2 linked regions of the Flocculibacter collagenilyticus genome follow. The protein of the gene in region 2 interacts with the protein of the main gene of each other region in a pairwise test. Links are inferred from orthologs where the notes say so. Each region holds a gene or a part of one and is shown on either strand. Other genes may lie near its edges. The genes, in order: topA and HUU81_RS00095.

Region 1 (8,073 bases), 1.3 Mb from region 2 along the record:
AAGGCAAGGGCGGAAAAAGAGATCTCGTTCACCCGGGTAACGACCAATACGTTCAAGGTGATAAAGTAAAGCGACCTGTGGGCGGAGGTGCTGGAGGTGGTGGCGAAGGTGATGCCAGTAAAGACGGTGAAGGACAGGACGACTTTGTTTTTTCAATTTCCAAAGACGAATATTTAGATTTGCTGTTTGAAGACTTGGAACTGCCCAATTTAAAAAAGAATCAGTTAAACAAACTCATTCAGTATAAAAACGTTCGTGCTGGTTATTGCGCTGAAGGTGTACCCACTAATATCGATATTGTAAAATCATTAGAAGGTTCACTTGCTAGACGTATTGCTATGACAGCAGGCAAAAAGCGCCGTGTTAATGAAGCAAAACATGAACTAGAAGCATTATTAAAAAGCCCTACCGAAAACGAAGCAGATATACGAATCTTACAGAAAGAGATTGAAGAACTAGAAGCGAAAATTTCGAAAGTGCCATTCATTGACACTTTTGATCTGCGTTTTAGAAATTTTGATCGTCGTGCGGTTCCAACCAGCAAAGCTGTCATGTTTTGTTTAATGGATGTATCAGGCTCTATGGATCAAGCCACCAAAGACATGGCAAAGCGTTTCTACATTTTGCTATACCTATTCTTAACACGCACATATAAAAATATTGAAGTGGTTTATATTCGCCATCACACCCAAGCAAAAGCAGTAGATGAACACGAGTTTTTCTATTCGCAAGAAACCGGTGGCACCATTGTTTCAAGCGCACTTAAGTTAATGGATGAGATTGTCAAAGAAAAATATAATCCTGCAGAATGGAATATTTATGCGGCACAAGCATCAGACGGTGATAATTGGGCAGATGACTCTCCTCACTGTTCACACATTTTAGCCAATGCAATACTCCCCGTCGTGCGCTATTACACTTACATTGAAATCACTAATCGTGCGCACCAGAGCTTATGGCGAGAGTATGAAAAATTAATGCGTATTCATGATAATTTTGCAATTCAGCATATACAAAGCGTGGCTGATATTTACCCAGTATTCCGAGAACTCTTTAAAAAACAAGCAGCATAACCAAACGTCAATCTAGTTATGTTTAGTATTAAACTCAGCACTAAAAATAACTTGTTGGGGGGATTATGACCAAAAGAAAAATTGCTACAACACCTTTAGATGATGGACCAGACTGGACTTTTCCTTTATTACAAGAATATCAAACTGAAATTGCGCGCGTCGCTGAATACTATCGACTAGACACTTATTTAAATCAAATTGAAGTGATTACTTCTGAGCAAATGATGGACGCCTATTCATCAGTAGGCATGCCACTCGGATACAGTCATTGGTCGTATGGCAAAAAATTTATTCAAACTGAACAAGGCTACAAACGCGGACAAATGGGGCTAGCCTATGAAATTGTGATTAATTCAGACCCCTGTATTTCTTACTTAATGGAAGAAAATACCATGCCTATGCAGGCGCTTGTGATTGCGCACGCCTGCTACGGCCATAACTCATTCTTTAAAGGAAACTATTTATTCAAAACATGGACAGATGCCAGCTCCATCATCGACTATTTACTATTTGCCAAAAACTACATCGCTAAATGTGAAGAGCAACACGGTGTTGAACCTGTTGAGCAACTTATAGATTCCTGTCATGCACTAATGAATTACGGTGTAGATCGTTATAAACGCCCCCAAAAAATATCTTTACATGAAGAGCAAAAACGCCAAAAAGAACGTGAGGATTACATGCAATCGCAAGTAAACACTTTATGGAAAACATTGCCTTCAAGTAAAAAAGGAAAACAGAAATTAAAACAGCGTTTCCCCAGTGAACCACAAGAAAACATTCTGTATTTTATTGAAAAGAACGCGCCGCTGTTAGAGTCTTGGCAGCGCGAAATAATCCGTATCGTTCGCAAAATAAGCCAATACTTTTATCCCCAAAAGCAAACACAGGTGATGAATGAAGGGTGGGCCTGTTTTTGGCATTACACTATTTTGAATCATTTATATGATGAGGGACTGGTGACTGATAAATTTATTCTAGAGTTTTTACATAGTCATACTAATGTAGTTTATCAACCACCTTATAACAGCCCATATTATTCAGGTATTAACCCGTATGCGCTGGGCTTTAATATGATGATTGATATTCGTCGGATTTGTGAAAACCCAACTGAAGAAGATAAACGATGGTTTCCAGAGTTTGCTGGTTCTGACTGGCTAGATACAATGCACTTTGCAATGGAGAACTTTAAAGATGAGAGCTTTATAAGCCAGTTTTTATCCCCACGCTTAATGCGCGAGTTAAAGTTTTTTTGTGTTGAAGATGACGATACTAAGCAGCTTTTAGAGATTTCAGCCATTCATAACGATGAAGGCTACCGCATAATTCGTAATAAGCTATCGCAACAATATAACCTCAGTAATTTAGAGCCGAACATTCAAATTTATAACGTTGATGTCAATGGTGACCGCTCACTTACATTAAGATATGTGCCGCACGACCGTATCCCACTGTCAGAATCAAAAGACGAAGTAATGAGGCATTTGCATCAACTCTGGGGGTTTGATGTGAAGTTAGAATATGAGAATGACAACGGCAATATTGAACTACTTGCAAGATGTCCGGAAAAGCCAACATCACAAGACGAGTTAGATATATAATGCCCCAACTATTGAAACACAATGTTTAATATTAATGGCAAAACCAAATAAAAAAGGGCCGCAAACTACAGTCGCTGTATTTTGTGCAAAATGCGCTACTCAATTGTTTAAATATAGAAAAGGTGGGAAAGGCGCACTCGTTAAGTGTTTTAAAGAACGTATTGTAGAAGACTTTACTTTAGCCCCCTGTTTTTGTCCAAACTGTGATACGCAGTTTGCCAGAGATACCTTAATTCGCGGCACTCCGGCATATAAAATGATTGGCGGTAAAGTTTACGCTAAATAAAAAAGCAACCCTTAGGTCGCCTTTTCGATTTATTCCGCTCGTGAAATTAAAATCTATCCGTCTGTTTAACTTTCACTTTCTTCACTTTCAGCCTTTTTTGTGGACTTTTTAGCAGGTGCTTTTTTAGTGGTAGCCTTCTTTTTAGCCGTTTTCTTAGCTGCTTTTTTAGGTTTTTCTTCAACCCACTTACCGTCAATATATTTAGCCGTCCAGCCCGTTGCTTTACCGTCAACTTCAGTCATAACATATTGTTCTTTAGTTTTACGGCTAAAGCGAACTACGCTAGGGTTACCTTCATCATCCTTTGCTGGCGCATCAGCTAAATAATAAAACTTAGGTGAAATGCGATCTCTAAAACGCTGCAACTCTTCCACTTTTGGTGCACGCGTTTCTCTTGATTTAGGAAAACTTGACGCTGCTAAGAAGATACCTGCAGCACCGTCTCTTAACACAAAGTGCGCATCAGACTTTTCACATGGTAACTCTGGCAAATCAACTGGATCTTCTTTTGGTGGAGCCGCTTCGCCACTCTTCAGCAGTTTTCGGGTATTTTTACAACCTTCATTGGTACAGCCAAAGTATTTGCCAAAACGGCCCGATTTAAGTTGCATATCAGCACCACATTTATCACATTCGATAAGCGGTCCATCATAGCCTTTTATCTTAAACTCGCCCTTTTCAACTTCCACGCCTTCGCAATCTGGGTTATTACCACATACATGCAATTTACGCGTTTCATCGATTAAATAGCTATCCATCGCGGTACTACAACGAGGACAACGGCGCATATTTCGTAATGCTTCCGTTTCTAACTCATCTTCGTTTGCACTAACCGCATCATCGCCCGATACAAGATTCAGCGTTTGCGTACAACGCTCTTTCGGTGGCAGGTTGTACCCTTCACAACCTAGAAATACACCTGTTGAAGCCGTACGTATCCCCATTTTTCTGCTACATGCTGGGCAGTCAATATCGGTCATGACCATTTGATTAGGGCGCATGCCGCCTTCTTCATCTGGTTTTTCGGCCTCAATGAGGTTTTGCTTAAAGTCTTTATAAAAATTATCTAATACATTCCGCCAATCTAGCTCACCTTCAGCAATATCATCTAAATGCTCTTCCATATTCGCGGTGAAGTCGAAGCTCATCAAATCAGAGAACTTTTCGTCTAATCGGTCAGTCACTATTTCACCCATTTTCGCAGCGTAAAAGCGCTTATTTTCTTGGGTAACATAACCACGATCTTGAATCGTTGAAATAATTGCCGCATATGTTGACGGGCGGCCAATTCCTCTTTTTTCCAGCTCTTTTACTAACGACGCTTCGCTAAATCTAGCTGGCGGCTTGGTAAAATGCTGTTGTGGATCTAGTGCTTGTAATTCAAGCTTATCGCCAACTTTTACTTCAGGTAACAAATTCTCTTCATCACCTTTTTTACGGTTTGGTTTTTGCACTCTTGTCCAACCATCAAATACAACTACGCGACCTTTGATTTTTAATTCAAAGCGCTCTGCTTTTGTAATAATCGACGTTGAGTTATATTTTGCTGGTGTCATTTGGCAAGCAACAAATTGTCGCCAAATCAATTCATATAAACGCTGAGCATCGTTTTCCATGTCGGATAATGAACCAGCAGTTACGGCAACGTGAGATGGGCGAATTGCCTCATGCGCTTCTTGCGCACCTTGCTTACTACCATAACCAATTGGATCTTTTGGTAAATAATCGTCACCAAAGTTATCTTGGATATAGTCACGACAAGACGCTACCGCTTCTGAGCTTAAGTTAGTCGAGTCGGTACGCATATACGTAATATGGCCAGCTTCGTACAAACGCTGTGCCATCATCATGGTTTTCTTTACACCAAAGCCTAGACGGGTACTTGCCGCTTGCTGCAAAGTGGAAGTAATAAATGGCGCTGATGGCTTGCTTTGAGATGGCTTCTGCTCAATTGCATCAATAACATAATCAGCTGTTTTTAATGTCTCTAGAGCCGTATCCGTTTGTGCTTTATTAACGGGCTTAAACGTTTTGCCATGCTCTTTAGTCACCATCATTCGCAAGTCAGCCTTGCTGGCGTGCGATAAATCAGCATGAATATCCCAAAACTCTTCTGGAATAAACGCTTTAATTTCTCTTTCTCGTTCTACCACTAACTTTACAGCAACTGACTGCACTCGTCCGGCGGACAAACCACGCGCAATTTTTTTCCATAAAAGTGGTGAGACCATAAAACCAACAACGCGGTCTAGAAAACGTCTTGCTTGCTGTGCATGCACCCGCGAGATATTTAACTCGCCAGGGGTAGAGAATGCTTGGTTAATGGCTTTTTTGGTGATCTCATTAAATACAACACGTTTATATTTGTCGTCGTCACCACCAATAATCTCTTTTAAGTGCCAAGCGATGGCCTCTCCTTCTCTATCCAAATCCGTTGCTAGATAGATTTGATCTGCATTTTCAGCTAGAGATTTCAGCTCATTGACAACTTTTTCTTTACCGGGAAGCACCTCATAACGTGCTTGCCATTGCTTGTCTGGGTTAATTCCCATTCGCGCAATGAGCGCTTCTTGATCTTTCTTTTTCTTCAGTTCAGCTTTTTCTTCTTTAGACAAGCCTTTAGTGGTTTGCGCAGCCTTAGCGCCGCTTTTAGCCTGACCACTAGTTGGTAAATCACGAACATGACCGACGCTTGACTTCACTACAAAGTCTTTACCTAGATATTTATTTATCGTTTTAGCTTTCGCTGGAGACTCGACTATAACTAGCGATTTACCCATGTTAATCAACAGTTCCCGATTTATAATTCAAAATTTGCATATATTTATATGATACTAGAACAATAGCTATTACAAGCTTATATTTATTTTATTATCCAGACATTTATCAGCGAGTACAATAGGAGTATACTAATTTGCTTTGTATCGCTATGAATAGAGTAATAATAGAGCAAAAAATAACAGGCAAAACAAAAATAATAATAAAAGCCGTTTAAAATAGGAGCAAAACCATAAATGAAGCACTTTGAAGCAAATTTTGACGGCCTAGTCGGTCCTACTCATAACTACGCAGGTTTATCCTTTGGTAACGTTGCCTCACTTAGTAACGCTAAAGAATCATCAAGTCCTCGCCAAGCAGCCAAACAAGGGCTGCAAAAAATGAAAGCGTTGCATGATATGGGCATGGTTCAAGGTGTATTGGCCCCTCAAGAGCGCCCGGATATCTTTGCACTACGTCGCTTAGGCTTTTCAGGCTCTGATGCTAAAGTGTTAGAAGATGCCGCTAAGAAAGCCCCACAAGTATTTAGAGCATGCTGTTCTGCGTCAAGCATGTGGACAGCAAACGCGGCAACCGTTTCACCAAGCGGCGATACTGCTGACAATAAAATTCATTTTACACCCGCTAACTTAACCAATAAGTACCATCGCTCACTTGAGCCTGTTACCAGCGGTAATATTTTAAAAGCGATGTTTAACGATGAAAAGCATTTCGCGCATCATCAGCACTTACCAGATAACGAGCATTTTGGTGACGAAGGGGCCGCTAATCACACGCGTTTTTGTAGCGAATACGGAGGTGCGGGTGTAGAGTTATTTGTTTTTGGACGCTATGCATTCGATGCTAGCAAGCCTGCACCAACTAAGTTCCCCGCTCGCCATACATTTGAAGCCTGCGAAGCTGTTACTCGCTTACATCAATTAAATGATAATAATATTGTTTATATGCAGCAAAATCCTAATGTAATCGACCAAGGTGTTTTTCATAACGACGTAATTGCAGTAGGTAACCAAAACGTGCTGTTTTATCATGAACAAGCATTTTTAAATACACAACAAGGGCTTGATGAAATACAGCGCAAAATGGGTGATACTCAAATGCATTTCATTAAAGTTGACACTGCTGATGTATCAGTGGAAGAAGCAGTAAAAACTTACTTGTTCAACACTCAAGTCATTACGTTACCTGATGGACATATGGCCATCATAGCGCCAACTGAATGTGAAGAAAATGAGCGTGTGCACGCCTATCTACAATCATTGGTAAACATGAACACGCCAATCAAAGAAGTGAAATACTTTGACGTAAAACAGAGTATGAGAAATGGCGGAGGCCCAGCATGCTTGCGTTTACGCGTAGCAATGACCGAACAAGAAAAGAACGCACTTAATCAAAATGTATTAATGTCTGAAGCGTTGTTCAGCACACTTAATTCATGGGTAGATAAACATTATAGAGATGCGCTATCGGAAAATGACTTGCGCGATCCTCAGCTATTAATTGAGTCGCGTACAGCGTTGGATGAATTAACTCAGATATTGAAGTTAGGTTCGGTTTATCCTTTTCAACTGTAAAATAAACCAAGTTCAACTAACGTTATATTTAACGTTAGTTGATTTCCTCATAATCTATACACATTATCTTTCATCATCAACTACTCTCTCGACTGAACTACCTTCAACTGAACACCCGAAGCCAGCTCATCCTGCTTGTTTTGTCCTCTTTAATTAATGTATTTGATTGTGGGCTCAATAGGGAGTAGATAATAAATATCGTGCAGAAAAAAATAAAAAGCGAAATAGGCTAAGCCTAAACTTAACCTATAGCGTAAGAGAAAAATTTATAGTCTTAGAGAGTATTAGGATCTGGGCATTCCAATCCACCATCACCCAGAGGGTTTTCTGGAGGTGGAGCGCCTTCTTTCTTAGCATCATCAACCAAGTAAGTTAATTGAACTTCTCTTGTGCTCACTGACTCACTTCCACTCACTTTACCTGAAACAGAGAGATCTCCTTTAACCCAAACCCCGTACTGTTTAGGATAACGAAGCTCAATTAACGCAGCTCCTTGTTCATTTGTAATTACCTTACTCGAAATAGTCCAAGGAGTACCAGGTGTTATAAAACCATCATTATTAGCATCTTCTCCAGCATCAAGAATACCATTACGGTTCACGTCTTCAGATGGAAATTCATTACCTGGTGCAGATAAAGGTAGGTAAGAGTCAAATTCACCATCTTTGTTCTTCTGGCACCAAGCACCCAGCTCATATGAGATAGGTACAAACGAAACTGTTAACTCTTGGTTCGCGATAGCATTACCATCAGCATCTGAC
Region 2 (6,274 bases):
CCATCTTACTAGATACCCCTATTGATGTGGCTAAACTGCCTGACTTTGAGCTAGGCAGTTGCTCGGTACAAGACGCAGCGGCACAACATGCGGCATTATTATTAGATGCTCAACCGCATCACAATGTACTTGATGCCTGTGCGGCCCCTGGTGGTAAAACCTGTCATATTTTAGAGCTCACCCATGATATAAAAATGACAGCAATTGATAGTGACGAATCACGCCTCAGTCGGGTGCTTGAAAATCTACAGCGATTAAAACTCACGGCAAACACCATCTGTGGTGACGCGAGCCAACCGCAACAATGGTTTAATGGTGAATTGTATGACCGCATTTTGTTAGATGCACCTTGCTCTGCAACGGGTGTGATTAGACGTCATCCAGATATCAAATGGCTTCGTAGAAACAATGACATTGCGGAATTAGCGGCACTACAACAAAAAATATTGCTCGCACTATGGCCAACATTAAAACCAGGAGGCATTTTACTGTATGCCACCTGTAGTGTATTACCAGAAGAAAACCAGCAACAAATCGAGCAATTTTTAGCAAGCCAAACCGATGCCGAGTTATTACCTATTGCTTATCAACACGATCAACGAATTGGCTGGCAAATTTTACCTGGCGACAATAATATGGATGGCTTTTATTACGCCAAACTACACAAAAAAATTAACGAAACTAAATGAAGATAATCATTCTCGGTGCTGGGCAAGTAGGTGGCACACTAGCGGAAAATTTGGTCGGTGAGCAAAACGATATCACGATTGTTGATATTAACGCTGCACGACTAAACGAACTGCAAGACAAACTCGACCTTAAAACCATTAACGGTCACAGCGCGCATCCCAATGTTTTGCGCCAAGCAGGTGCCGAAGATGCCGATATGATTATCGCCGTAACCAGCAGTGATGAAGTTAATATGGTAGCTTGCCAAGTGGCCTATAGCTTATTTAACACACCCTCGAAAATTGCACGTATTCGTTCAGAGGCATACCTAGAGTACCGTCATCAACTGTTTCATAATCACGAAATGCCGGTGGATCACTACATCGCGCCTGAGCAGCTAGTAACGCATTACATTAGACGCTTAATCGATTACCCCGGCGCATTGCAGGTACTCGAATTTGGTAACGGCAAGGTGTCATTAGTGGCTGTAAAAGCCTATTACGGTGGCTTATTAGTGGGCTATGCCTTATCAGCATTGAAAGATCATATCCCTAACGTTGATACGCGTGTTGCCGCAATTTATCGCCAAGGCCGCCCCATTAAGCCTCTTGGCACCACTGTAATAGAAGCGGACGATGAAGTGTTCTTCGTGGCTGCCACCAAGCACATTCGCGCGGTAATGAGCGAACTGCAAAAGTTAGAACAAAGCTACAAGAACATTATGATCGTCGGCGGCGGCAACATAGGCTGCGGATTAGCAAAGTCATTAGAGCAACAGCATAAAGTCAAATTAATAGAGCGCGACCAAAATCGAGCAGAATCACTCTCTGAAACGTTAAACAATACCTTAGTTTTTTGTGGAGATGCGTCGGATCAGGAACTATTATCAGAAGAGCATATTGAACACGTTGATGTTTTTATTGCAGTAACCAATGATGATGAGGCAAACATCATGTCTGCGATGTTAGCTAAACGCTTAGGCGCACAAAAAACGATGGTGCTGATTCAGCGCACTGCTTACGTTGACCTTATCCAAGGCGGCGAGATTGATATTGCTATTTCGCCGCAGCAAACCACTATTTCCGCACTGTTAACCCACATTCGACGCTCGGGCATTGTTAACGTGTATTCATTACGTAAAGGTGCTGCAGAAGCCGTAGAAGCAGTTGCACATGGTGATGAAAACACCTCAAAAGTCGTCGGGCGCACGATTGGAGAAATCAAATTACCTCCTGGTGCAACAATTGGCGCAATTGTACGTGACAATGAAGTGTTAATCGCGCACGATAAGACCGTCATTGAAGAAGATGATCACGTCATTTTATTTTTGATTGATAAAAAATACATTTACGAAATTGAAAAACTCTTTGCTGTTAGTGCAATATTTATCTAGTAGTCGACATTTAACGTATTATTTGCAACGGAATTATGAATAAACATAACAGTAATATTAAACAAGCCATACACACCTTACAGCAAAACACTGAACGATTTACTGACCGTTATGTTGTTACTTGGGTAGGCGTAATTTTACTGTTATTTATTATTGGTGCTGGCTTTGCCTATTTCAGCGGCAACCAACAACAACAAAATAAAGTGGCAACACTTGAACAAGCACTGAAACAAACTGAAGACTTAAAACAGCTTGCCACCTTACTTCCAGAACTAAATAAAACCCAACAACAAATCGCGCTTAGCAACGAACAACGCCAAGAATTGACCATGTTACGTGAACAAGTCTCTACCCTTCGTAACCGCGTAGCCGCCTTGACCACAGAGCGCCAACAAGAAGTGGCTAGTAAGAATAATGAAATAAATAATTATTTAGGTGAGGTTGAGGCGCTAAGAACTGAAAACGAAAAATTGCGTCGACAACTATCTGATTTAGAAACGCTTGCTGCCCATCAAGAAAACCATATTAACCAGTTTGAACTCGGCGAAAACGATTCCATTACCATGATAGAAGGCATTAATAGCCGTTTTGGGATCCGAGAAATCGGCACCAATTTAGTAAAAACATACAGCGGGAATGCGCTTTATTTTATGCGTACTGCACAAACCATCACGCTTACGGTTAAGCCGTATTATCGTTGCCAAGTAACACTAAATAAAATTGATGCCGTAAAAGGCACCGCACAATTTGACTATAGCTGCCGCATTAGCCGTTAGCACAGTCGTCCCATTTGCAGACTAAGAACGCCAAAATGCAGGTGTAAATAACACCAATAGGGTAAACACTTCCAGTCGGCCAAATACCATCGCCAGTACTAAAATCCATTTACTGGAATCTGCAATATCACCATAGTGTGCAGCCACTCCTGCCAAGCCCGGCCCCAAGTTATTTAAACACGCAGCCGTTGCAGAAAACGCCGTCATGTTATCCATGCCAGTGGCTAATAGAGCCAACATGATCAACACAAAGACCAGCGTATACGCAGAAAAGAATCCCCATACCGCTTCAACCACTTTATCCGGCAAGGCTTTTGCGCCTAATTTGATGGAAAAGACTGCGCGTGGATGCACCAATCGGTTCAGCTCTCTTACCCCTTGAAGGTATAGCAGTAAGATACGCACCACTTTCATGCCCCCACCCGTTGAACCAGCACAACCACCAATAAAGCTAGCAAAAATAAGTAAGATGGGAAGGAATACTGGCCATTCTGCAAAGTTTGCTGTTGCAAAGCCTGCTGTGGTGCTAATTGATACCGCCTGAAACACGGCATCATCTAATGCCTGCTCGCTAGTGTCATAAATGCCGCTATTTAGTAGCACAACAAAGCATAATAAAATTAAGGATATTTGAATGCCCATAAAGGCTTTAAACTCAGGATCACCTAAGTAAGTTTTAATACTACGATGATTTAATGCCGCGTAGTGCAAGGCGAAATTAACCCCTGAAATTAATAAAAACACCACACAAATAGCGTTAATCACAGGGCTATTAAAGTGCCCAATACTGGCGTCATAATTTGAAAAACCACCAATCGCAATGGTTGAAAATGCATGACAAATTGCGTCAAATAAATTCATCCCTGCCGTCCAGTATGCACCGGTACACGCAACCGTTAACGACACATAAATATACCAAAGGTGTTTCGCCGTATCCGCGATACGCGGCGTCATTTTTGAGTCTTTAATGGGGCCTGGTGTTTCTGCGCGGTACAACTGCATGCCACCTACACCAAGCATAGGTAAAATAGCTACCGCAAGTACAATGATCCCCATCCCGCCGAGCCATTGTAGTTGTTGACGATAAAACTGGAATGATTTAGGTAAATACTCAATCCCCGTTATGACCGTCGCCCCAGTGGTGGTTAAGCCAGAAAATGACTCAAATATGGCGTCAGCTAATGACATGGCAGGCTGATCTAAAAATAAAAAAGGTAACGAACCAAAACTACCCAGCACCACCCAAAATAGCACAACAATCAGAAAGCCTTCTCGCGCCTTTAAGTCTCCTTTTTGGTTTCGATTGGGATACCAAAACGCAAGACCCGTTAGCACGCTAAGAATAAAAGCAATAACAAATGGTAATCCGCCGCCATCTTTATATATAAGCGAAACAATTGCGGGTGGAACCATCGACATACTAAATAGTGCAACCAATACACCCAAAATTCTAATTATGGTACGAAACTGCATAGCGTTTGACTTATTTTCCAGATGTTGGAGACATGACGGGTAAAATTCCCTTTGCTGTGGCAAAAAGTATATAAGGGATTGAATATAAATAAAACTGAATTAGTAAATCAGATGGGTTTCTGGCTGCGCGTTGAACTTATTTGTCTAGCTCAGTAAAAGAAACACGCCCAGCCGTTGCATTATAAACCTCATCAATAAACGCTGTTACTTTGCGGCTTTGAATGGCAACCTCAATCGTAATTTGCTCAGCATAATCAACCTTTACCAACTCGCCTTCGTATTGAGCGATAATATGTTGCACAACTGAGTTATCATCATAATTTACATGACATGATAGCGTAGTAAGTACCCACCTCTCTTTTCGATTAAGCAGTTTTAGTGCCGCACCAGCACAACCTCCATAGGCTCTTGCCATGCCACCGACACCCAGTTTAGTGCCGCCAAAATAACGAGTGATAACAATGGTAATTTCGCCAATATCAGCCCCTTGTAATGCATTGAAAATAGGCCTACCCGCTGCGCCCGCAGGCTCACCATCATCACTAAAGCCATATCGCTGTGAATCATTGGGTCGGCCTGCAATATGCGCCCAACAGTTATGAGATGCATCAGGGTGCTTTGCTTTTATTTCATTAATAAATGCTTTGGCGTCCTGTGGGGTTGGCGTGTGCGCTATATGAGCAATAAATACACTGCGTTTTACTTCTTCTTCGTGGATTAGCGGTTCTGCAGGCACAAAATATGGTGTTAAATTAGACATGTTAACTTAATGAGTATGATGATTGAATGACGCTTATTGAAAGCGCTACAAGCAAGATGCGCGGTAATCACCTGATCACCGCATTAACGTTATTCGGTAAGGTTTACCCTAGCTTTAAATCTCGTGTCATATTTTCATTGCGCTCACGGTGCACAATAATATTATCCTCAATACGGATCCCACCATACTTACGGAACTGATCGACTTTTGCCCAGTTAATGTATTTGCTTTGTTCAGAGTCTTTCAGTACGGCGAGCAAACTATCAATAAAGTACAAGCCAGGTTCAATCGTAAACACTTGATTAGGTTCTATAATACGTGTGGTACGTAAGAACGGATGTCCTTCTGGCGGCGCCATGTGCGTGCCTCGTTCGTCAGCCATAAATCCGCCCATATCATGTACTTGCAAACCTAAATGATGGCCTAGTCCATGAGGGAAGAAGGTTGATGTGATTTTTTGTTCAACAATGGCATCGGCATCAAGCTTCACAAAATCAAAATCTTGTAGCACTTTTGCAATGCGATTATGCGCTTCAATGTGCAAATCACCATATTTTAAACCCGGCTTTAAGCCATCACACAATGCCAGTTCAACGTCTCTCATGGCGTTAATCAACTCGGCGAACTCATCATCTTTAGCAGAATACGTACGGGTAATGTCTGCCGCATAGCCATGGTATTGCGCACCTGCATCAATTAAAAATGAACGACTTTCTGAAGGCGCTTGTTTGTCGCGCACCATGTAATGCAAAATTGAACAATTTTCATTTAGTGCAACAATGTTGCCATACGGGGTTTCTTCATCACCATGCAAAATAGCCTGGTTATATGCCACATTAATATCGTATTCCGAGGCACCTGCTAAAAACGCACGCTTTGCCGCAGTGTGCCCCAACACAGCAATACGGTTCGCTTCACGTAAACACGCAAGTTCATACTCTGTTTTATAAGCGCGATGAAAGTGCAAATAGTTAAGTACTTCTTCTGGATTAATTTGTTCAAACCCTAATGCTTGCGCTACTTCAATATATTCACCAAGGTAGGCTAAGCCCGACTTATCATAAGGTAATAACTGCTCTACCTGATCCGCTTTCTCTAGTAATTGAATATCAAAAAAGTCGGCCCAAAAGTCATTAGGCTCGTCAGGCACTTTGTGCCAGAAATCTTTTGGACGATAAAAAATAAGTTTAGGCTTTGCTTCAC

Evidence for each region.
Region 1: the proteins of HUU81_RS00095 (region 2) and topA interact in binary tests that used the Escherichia coli proteins (3 or more experiments, as listed by UniProt). The link is inferred for Flocculibacter collagenilyticus from one-to-one orthologs.

What each region holds. Positions count from the first base shown.
Region 1 is NZ_CP059888.1:1,322,078-1,330,150, reverse strand. What follows is about bases 2,826-6,070. They hold topA (type I DNA topoisomerase), read right to left. Parts: upstream 5,741-6,070; coding sequence 3,026-5,740; downstream 2,826-3,025. Other genes in these bases: astB (N-succinylarginine dihydrolase), read left to right, coding at 5,975-6,070; HUU81_RS05825 (hypothetical protein), read left to right, coding at 2,826-2,960. Outside these bases: HUU81_RS05835 (YeaH/YhbH family protein), read left to right, coding at 1-1,073; HUU81_RS05830 (SpoVR family protein), read left to right, coding at 1,139-2,674; more of HUU81_RS05825, read left to right, coding at 2,709-2,825; more of astB, read left to right, coding at 6,071-7,312; HUU81_RS05810 (Ig-like domain-containing protein), read right to left, coding at 7,587-8,073. UniProt on the Escherichia coli protein: Releases the supercoiling and torsional tension of DNA, which is introduced during the DNA replication and transcription, by transiently cleaving and rejoining one strand of the DNA duplex.
Region 2 is NZ_CP059888.1:25,381-31,654, reverse strand. Bases 3,260-6,067 are described here. They hold HUU81_RS00095 (YigZ family protein), read right to left. Parts: upstream 5,072-6,067; coding sequence 4,448-5,071; downstream 3,260-4,447. Other genes in these bases: pepQ (Xaa-Pro dipeptidase), read right to left, coding at 5,175-6,067; HUU81_RS00100 (TrkH family potassium uptake protein), read right to left, coding at 3,260-4,311. Also shown: 16S rRNA (cytosine(967)-C(5))-methyltransferase RsmB, read left to right, coding at 1-689; Trk system potassium transporter TrkA, read left to right, coding at 686-2,062; HUU81_RS00105 (hypothetical protein), read left to right, coding at 2,098-2,838; more of HUU81_RS00100, read right to left, coding at 2,860-3,259; more of pepQ, read right to left, coding at 6,068-6,274.